4 regions of the Shewanella sp. 10N.286.51.B7 genome follow, and region 3 is predicted to be linked to each of the others. Evidence: predicted binding sites of a transcription regulator. Region 3 holds the regulator's gene; each other region holds the start of a gene.

What was found. The regulator sigma-54, encoded in region 3, starts transcription at its own class of promoters, with help from an activator protein. The targets are predictions, from matches to a motif close to GTTGGCACGNNNNTNGNNT.
Region 1: BCU84_RS13830 (YggN family protein) is a predicted target of sigma-54. The motif match lies at 903-921, and genes of this name have one in related genera.
Region 2: flgB (flagellar basal body rod protein FlgB) is a predicted target of sigma-54. The motif match lies at 778-796, and genes of this name have one in related genera.
Region 4: BCU84_RS10000 (YccF domain-containing protein) is a predicted target of sigma-54. The motif match lies at 1,163-1,181, and genes of this name have one in related genera.

What each region holds. Positions count from the first base shown of each region.
Region 1 covers NZ_MCUF01000048.1:29,732-31,942, reverse strand. Annotated here, with positions in the region: gene glsB (glutaminase B) at 1-716, shown strand, start outside; gene BCU84_RS13830 (YggN family protein) at 1,025-1,855, shown strand.
Region 2 covers NZ_MCUF01000058.1:26,776-28,986, reverse strand. Annotated here, with positions in the region: gene flgC (flagellar basal body rod protein FlgC) at 1-343, opposite strand, end outside; gene flgB (flagellar basal body rod protein FlgB) at 346-744, opposite strand; gene BCU84_RS15550 (protein-glutamate O-methyltransferase CheR) at 894-1,727, opposite strand; gene BCU84_RS15545 (chemotaxis protein CheV) at 1,926-2,211, opposite strand, start outside.
Region 3 covers NZ_MCUF01000034.1:59,925-62,135, reverse strand. Annotated here, with positions in the region: gene hpf (ribosome hibernation promoting factor) at 1-250, opposite strand, end outside; gene BCU84_RS10405 (RNA polymerase factor sigma-54) at 275-1,759, opposite strand; gene lptB (LPS export ABC transporter ATP-binding protein) at 1,941-2,211, opposite strand, start outside.
Region 4 covers NZ_MCUF01000033.1:23,968-26,178, reverse strand. Annotated here, with positions in the region: gene BCU84_RS10005 (EVE domain-containing protein) at 1-368, shown strand, start outside; gene BCU84_RS10000 (YccF domain-containing protein) at 687-1,100, opposite strand; gene BCU84_RS09995 (1-aminocyclopropane-1-carboxylate deaminase) at 1,402-2,211, shown strand, end outside.

The sequences.
Region 1 (2,211 bases), on a different contig from region 3:
TCTTTAGTTTGACGCTGGCACTTAGCTTATACACCGAAGATGAAATTTGGAGCAGAGTAGGCAAAGAGCCATCTGGTCAATCTTTTAATTCACTGGTCCAAGTTGAGTTAGAGCGCGGGATCCCTCGTAATCCCTTTATCAATGCAGGCGCATTAGTGATTGCAGACTTAATTCAAGCCAGACAAAGCGCACCCAAGCACCGTATGCTTGAAGAAGTCAGAAAGCTCAGTGGCAATTCGCACATTTGTTTTGATAAAAATGTCGCCAACTCAGAATTTAAATTTAGTGCTAGAAATGCCTCTATTGCCTACTTGATGAAATCATTTGGTAATTTTGATGGTAATGTCGATACGGTATTAAAAAACTATTTTCATTATTGCTCACTCAAAATGAATTGTGCTGATTTGTCTAAAGCCATGTTCTATTTGGCTAATCGCGGCAAGACACTTCAAAATGAACAACTGGTTACCCCTGTACAAACAAGGCAGCTGAATGCGTTGTTAGCAACATCTGGTTTGTATGATGGCGCGGGTGAATTTGCTTATCGCGTTGGTATGCCGGGTAAAAGTGGTGTTGGTGGCGGAATTATTGCTGTTATTCCTGGTGATATGTCTATTTGTGTTTGGTCTCCAGAGTTAGACCAAAACGGAAATTCATTGGCGGGTACGCGTATGCTGGAGCACTTATCACAGGCTTTGGGGCGTTCAATCTTTTAGTGCTTTGATTTCATTTTACTGCTATTGCTCCGCTCCTTCTGTTTATTTTTAGTGAAAATTAGCAAAGAGTGAAAAACACCACTTTGTTGGTTATTTCACTCATTGTCGGTTAACTTCATAATTCCTTTCTTTGTCTATAACGTCGCCTATTTTACTTTAACCTTTGAAAATAAAGATTTTTTTAATATTGGCATGGGCTGTGCTTTATCTAATTTAAGTTTAATCGTAATAAACGGTTTAATTATCAAATTTGAAAATTCAGTCTACAACTTAATGACTGTGTTTTATTTACAGCAAGGGAAGAGCTAATGAAAACTCAAACTAATTTCACCAACGGATTAATTAAAGGTCTTGCTTTATCAGGTCTTATTTTTACTGCCGGAGCAATCACGCCTGCTATGGCAAAGCTGTCACTAGATGACGAGCAATGTAATGTCACTCTTAACTATGATGTGACTGTCGAACCTAAGAAGCTGTTAATCAGTGAAAAGGGCGAAGAGCTATATCGAGTTGAAATGGGTGAGCTTTATGTCGAAGGTAGCAAGATAGATTTAGATAATAAGCAACGCAACTTATTAACCAATTACTCAGAAGAGTTATCTCAACAAGTTCCTGAAATTATCGATTTAGTGAATGAAGTTGTAGTACTAGCAACGGATGCTGTGAGCCTAGCACTTACGCCAATTTTTGGTGATGCAACAGGCGCCAAATTAGATGAGCTGTTAGCAGGCATTCAAACTCGTATTGATGAAGCGGCCTATCAACAAGGTGACAAGTTTTATTTAGGCGCTACGGAATCTTCAATTGAAGAAGCATTTAATGAAGATTTTGAACAAGAAATGGAAGCCATGATTAAGAATTCAATGGGTAGCTTTATGATGGCTTTAGGCGCCGAAATGATGTCATCTGAAGGTGGAAGTTTTGAAGAGAAAATGGAAGCATTTTCTACCAAAATGGAAAGAGTAGGTGAAGACATTGAATTGCAAATAGCAGATCAGTCTGAGGCTATTGAAGCGAAAGCTGAAAAGATTTGTGCTGACTTTGAAGAGCTTATGGCGCTTGAATCTGAAGTTCGTCAATCGATTCCTGAACTTGCTTCATACCAACTTGCAACATTGGATAATACCCAATACGAATAAGTTTACTTGAGTGTTAATTGGTTGAATTGAATTTTATATATAAGTATCAGTATTTGATTTAACTAATAGGTAATTGATTAGGTTGTTCACCGCTAGCGCAATTTGATGTGACTTATTTGATTATCTTGATTGTTCAATTTCTAGCATTGTCAAAATGCACCTGACCTTCCCCTGCATTCATATGCAGGGGCTTTTTCGTTTAAAAAGCCTTTAAAATGTTAATTCAACTACACTTCTGTTGAAGATATGATTTGTTCTGATAAAAAAATTGTATATTATAAATATAGAGCCATATGTAATTTTTTTGGTATACTCCATAAATTAAAAGACTGTATCGCTAATCCTATTAACTTATT
Region 2 (2,211 bases), on a different contig from region 3:
ACCGAGATGCAGAAATCATGTCTGCCATTTCTTCCATCACATTCACATTCGGTTTATAGATAAACCCATCACCATCAGCCATTGGATGATCAGGAGAGAACTCCTTTAATAATGGTTTATCACTTTCAACAATGCCTTTAACACTGACACTGTGAGAACTATTTTGTTGACTCGTCGCTTTAGCCATTTCAGCTTCAAAAATCGGATGGCGCGACTTATAAGTTTGATCAACACTACTAGAGACTGAATCGGCGTTGGCAATGTTACTGGCAGTCGTATTCAGTCGCACTGATTGTGCTGACATACCTGAACCTGACACATTAAAAATATTAAATAGACTCATGATTAATCTCCTCTAATCGCTTTACGCATGCCAGAAAACTTACTTTCAAGGAAACCCAATGACATTTGATATTCTAAAGAGTTTTGCATAAAAGCAGCTTGTTCTTGCTGGGAGTCAACGGTATTGCCATCGCCTGTATCTGGCTGATTGGGTACGCGGAACTGAACATGTTCTTGGCTAAGCGCCTTTAAATCAAAATGCTTGTCAGTTGTTTGACTCATTTGTAAACCTTGCTGATGAGAACGAGCACTATTCATGGCAGACGCAAAGTCTACATCACGTGCTTTATAGCCAGGCGTATTTGAATTGGCGATGTTACTTGATAGCACTTCAGCCCTTTGAGCACGAATGCCCAATGAGTATTGATGTATCCCCAAACCATTTTCAAAATTAATCGCCATAAAATTGCCTCCATCAGCTAACTGAGAGGAATAAAGCAAAGGTTATGCCAAAACATTTAGGAAGTAGATGCGAAATAGATAAAAAAAATAACGCCAGCAGAAGCTGGCATAGAAAATGATAAAAAACCTTTATTTACAATGTATTATAATTAGGTTTTCTTTTGATAATAAATACCAGGGTTACATCGAACCATGCTGAATTCGTCAGTCAAACCTGAGATAGATTCTGACGCACCTAAAAATAGTATGCCGTTAGGATTCAAAGCGGCAGCAAATTGCCGCAGTATTTTAGCTTTTGCCTCAGGGGCAAAATAAATCAGTACATTACGACAAAAAATAATGTCGTATTTACCTAAAAGGCTATAACTTTCAAGTAAGTTATGCGCTCTAAAGTTCACTAATCGCTTAACGTTATCTTTAACTTTCATATTACCAGACGGTAATTGATCAAAGAATTGGCGTTTGCGTTCAGGAGATAACCCACGCGCTAACGCTAAACTGTCATATTCTGCATTCTTACACCGCTCTAACATCGAAGGTGATAAGTCAGTTGCTTGAATAGTCGCGTTTCCGGGTAACGCACCAGGCTTACGTTGCTGATACTCAAGAATGGTCATCGCTAAGGAGTAAGGTTCTTGCCCAGACGAGCATGCAGCTGACCATATTTTCAATGGACGCCCTAAACGGCTATATTCAGGTAATAATGAATTATGAAGTAATTCAAAGGGGTATTTATCCCTAAACCACAAGGTTTCATTTGTGGTCATGGCATCAATAACTTCTGCCCGTAAATGTCTTTCAGTTGGCTTCATTGAGCGTTTAACGACTTCAGATAATGAGGGTAAATCATGTTTACCCATCAATGGAGCCAAACGACTTCTGACCAAGTACTGCTTGTTGTCACCTAATACAATGCCGCTGTGCTGCTCTAAAAAAAGCTTAAACTGATTATATTCTGCTTCAGCGAGTGATTTATTCGTCACATTTACACCCTATTATAAAGAAACTACCTACAAGTAATTTCAGTGTGAACCGGTCACTTGATTGACTCATCTAACGCTATCAATGTTGACTTGCTAACTCAAACATTCATTTTAATGAACTTAACGAGATGCTGCAGTTTCATAGATAACATTCATCTGTCTATTAAGTTAATCATAGACAGAGAATGATAATAATGCTTATAAAATTAAGTGTTTATTTACAGCAGAAGCCAGCTCATCCGGATTAAATTTTGCGATAAAATCATTTGCACCGACTTTCTCAACCATTGCTTGGTTAAAGACACCACTTAACGAAGTATGTAATACAACTTTAATGTCTTTTAGTTTTGGATCATCTCGAATTTCAGCAGTTAGGGTATAACCGTCCATCTCAGGCATTTCAATATCAGAGATGATTAATGGAATTTCGTCAGCGACATTGTCCATTTCTGTTGCTATAGCTTTGAGTTTTTCGAGTGCATCT
Region 3 (2,211 bases):
GACGATCTAATTTGTCGATCAGGGCGTCAATTGCAACATACATATCAGCGTTCTGTGATACCGCAAAAACTTCACCTCCTTTGAGGTGTAATTTTGCCTCTGCAATTTGTTGCAGCTTTTGAACATTGAGCACAACGTGAACATTATTGATCTGTTCGAAGTGTCGTTCAAGCTTTGAAAACTTAGTTTGTACATACTCACGTAAAGATTGAGTAATTTCCACATGGTGCCCAGTCAGGTTAATTTGCATATATCATCCTCCAATAACAAAGGCTTATAGGCTTTTGCGTTGGTTTGAGGGAGGGATGAGCATTGCTTCACGATATTTGGCGATCGTACGCCGAGCAACATTGATCCCTTGTTCTGCCAATAGCGTCGCCATTTTACTATCGCTAAGTGGCTTTTGCTGGTTTTCTGCCGCAACAAGCTTTTTAATAAATGCGCGAATTGCAGTAGAAGAACATTCTCCGCCATCATCAGTACTCACATGGCTTGAAAAGAAATATTTTAGTTCAAAAAGTCCCCTAGGGGTGTGCATATACTTTTGTGTCGTGACACGCGAAATGGTTGATTCATGCATTTCAACGGCTTCAGCAATGTCATTAAGTACCATTGGCTTCATTGCTTCTTCGCCAAACTCAAAAAAGCCTTGTTGAAATTGCACAATACAATTAGCCACTTTTAATAGTGTCTCATTACGGCTTTCAATACTTTTGATAAACCATTTTGCCTCTTGTAAATGGCCGCGAATAAACTGGCTGTCTGACTGATTAGCAGAGCCTTTCGCCATGGCTGCATATTGCTGATTCACACCAATTTTTGGCATGTTATCTGGATTTAATTCAACGACCCAACGGCCACTCTTTTTAAACACTGTCACATCAGGAATGACATATTCATCTTTAATAGGAGTGATCTGTAACCCTGGACGTGGGTTAAGCGTTTGAATAAATTGAATCGCTTCGCGTAAATCATCTTCTTTAAGCTTGGTTTTACGCATTAATAATCTAAAGTCACGGCCTGCAATTAAGTCTAGGTGTTCTGCAATCAGTAGCTTAACGTTATCGATACAAGGTATTTCATTAGGGTATTGGCCAAGCTGAATCATCAAGCATTCGCTTAAATCTCTTGCTGCAACGCCTACAGGATCAAAATGCTGTACTCGTTTGAGTACAGCTTCAACTTCATCGAGTTCAATATCTTCTAGGCCTAAAGCTTGCAATATGTCTTCAGTTGTTTGGGTTAAGTAACCACGTTCATCAACGGCATCGATAATCGCCGTAGCAATTACCAGATCGTTTTCAGAAAAAGGGGTGAGATTTTTTTGCCACTCTAAATGCTCATATAAGCCTTCTGTGGTTTCACCCTGAAAAGGCATATCGTCATCACGAGCCACTGCGCCAGAACCTGAACTTGGGGATGCTGTGTAAACTTCATCCCATGTGGTATCCATTGGTAATTCGTCAGGCATGGATTCTTTGGTTAACGATTCAGTGGTGTCTACGGTTGAGGTGTCTTTTTCAACAGTCACTTGGCTGTTATCACTAAAATCAGTATCGGTTTGCTGGGCGTTTTCTTTTACTGGTTCTTTTGCTTTAGCAAACTCATCTTCGAGCTCAAGGAGTGGATTTGAGTCAAGTGCTTGTTGAATTTCTTGCTGTAGCTCCAATGAGGAAAGTTGCAATAAGCGAATGGCTTGTTGCAACTGTGGGGTCATAGTCAGGTGTTGACCCATTTTAAGTTGGAGTGAGGCTTTCATTTACCGCTTATCCCTAATTGAGTTTCATCATCGCGACTAACAATTGTGTGGGTCTAGCACCTTTTTAAACTGCTTCTAGGCTTAAGCTGAACCTTGGCTTAAGTTCAGTCTAGAACATTGCACTAAAAAGTGGGACTGATACTGGTCGCGACATGCCATATTGTGCACTAAAGAATGCTAACTATAGCTTGAATTGCTCACCTAAGTATACTGACCTGACTTGCTGATTGTCTAAGATTTCAGCAGGCGTGCCTTCTGCAATTAAATCACCGTGGCTAACAATATACGCGCGCTCACATACATCAAGCGTTTCACGAACATTATGGTCGGTAATGAGTACTCCAAGTCCACGATTTTTTAATTGTTGAATAATTTTCTTGATATCTATCACAGAGATAGGGTCGACACCAGCAAAAGGCTCATCTAGCAGAATGAACTTAGGATTTGCCGCT
Region 4 (2,211 bases), on a different contig from region 3:
TCAGAAACTATCAAGCCCGTAATTTTTTACGGGATAAAGTAAAGCTCGGCGATACAGTCTTTTTTTATCATTCAAGTTGTAAAGTGCCAGGCATAGTGGGTTTAGCAACAGTATCATCAGAGCCTTATATTGACCAAAGTGCTTTTGATCAAACTTCAGCCTACTTTGATGCTAAATCTTCCATTGATAATCCACGCTGGGTAGCAGTAGATTTAACCTTTAAATCAAAATTTAAACGTATTATTACGCTGGCTGAATTAAAAGCAGATCTTAATCTGGCTAAAATGGTATTAGTCAGCAAGGGAGCAAGACTTAGTGTACAACCTGTCACTCAGCAAGAGTTTGATTACATATTGTCCCTTGAGTAAAGGTCTTAATATTGCGACTCCGATTATTAATATCAGTTATAAAAGTGGATACCAAAAAGGAATTCAATTGAGTTCCTTTTTGGTAAGTGTCTAGGGCCTGTTGATCATTTTTACTGCGTTATCGACTTTTTATGTAGAATAAGCTTTTTATGAAGAACTAAACCACAAAGTCTCTGCCTTGTACAAATGATCAACAATTCGCTGCAAAAACAACCTCGAAAGATCAACAGGCCCTATCTATACGCTTGATGCTATCCGCATTGTGTTGTTTCAGTTAGTCACTCTTTTTAGCTAGATTAGTCACTTGTTTTAGCTAGATTAGTAACTTTCTTTAGCTACAATTGTTTGGCCGATAGGCGTGAGGCTTAATAGTGCTAATTTGACATGTTGTATCGCAAACGGAATACCGATGATAGTCACAAAACAAGCCAGAGCATGGGTTAGGTGACCAATAGCTAACCAAATACCACAGAATAAGAACCAAATAACATTACCGACCATACCTAATGGGCCCGTACCAAAGTCTTCAATTCCTGATAAATGTTTGCGATTGACATTTTCTTGTCCAAAAGGCCAAAAAGCCATTTCGCCAATCACAAAGCAAGCACGTCCAAAAGGAATACCAACAATACTGACAAAACATAATAGCCCTGCTAACCACCACGCAAGTCCCATTACAAACCCGCCCATGATGAACCACGCAATATTAAATATTAATCTCAACACTGACATTGATAATCCCTTAGTTTCGAATGAATAAAATTGTTAAGTCTTTTTTAAGTCTTATGCTTAGATAGCTAGAAATGTGCCAATAATTTTTCATTGCTTATATTTTAAAGTAGGACTCATCTTAGCTTCTGTTTTATATCGATTTTATTCATTTATGCAGCTTGACCTTATCAAACAAATATATCCAACAAGGCTCATGGAATGTTATTGAATACATTCTAGGATAAGTTCGAGATAGCGGTTCTCACTAATTTTTAGGTAAAATAGTCATTAAGGTTTTTAATCATTGAATAAGTGAATCATTATGTTTGCGCCCACGCCCGTCGAGACCATGACATTTGCGCAGCGAGAAATATTTGTTAAACGTGACGACCTGATCCATCCAGACTTTAGTGGCAACAAAGCCCGCAAGTTTCAGTATTTTCTTGAAAAAGAATGTCCTGAAATCACTAAGCTGGTGGGTTATGGTTCTGCGCAAGCCAACTCTTTGCATTCGCTTGCTGTGTTGGCAAAAATGCGCGGCTGGCAGTTGGATTATTATGTTGACCATATCGCCCATTACTTACAGCAAAACCCACAAGGTAATTATTTGGCGGCACTTGATAATGGTGCCAATATCATCGAAAAGCCTGAGCATGTCACTGAAAGCCTTGATAGCTATGTGACAGAGCTTGCCAGATCAGCGTTAGACAATGAATTGTATATTCCAGAGGGCGGTCGCTGTGAGTATGCCGCTATTGGCCTTGAACAACTAGGTCAACAAATTCTCGACTGGATGCATGAAAAACACTATTCAACCCTAAACCTATTTTTACCATCAGGCACTGGCACCACAGCATTATTCTTACAACGCTTCTTTAAGATAAAGCGACTTGAGCATGAAGCTTTACCAGAAGTGAATGTACTGACTTGTAGCTGCGTTGGTGGTGATGATTACCTAAAGTTGCAGTTCAATCAGTTAAGCGAAAATGCGCTTCATCATCCACGTATTATCTCTAATGGCAATAAATATCACTTTGGAAAGTTAAAACGTGAGTGTTATGAGATGTGGCAGCGCGTGTGTGCAAGTGGCATTGAATTTGAGCTGTTATACGATCCAGTGGGTTTTATTATG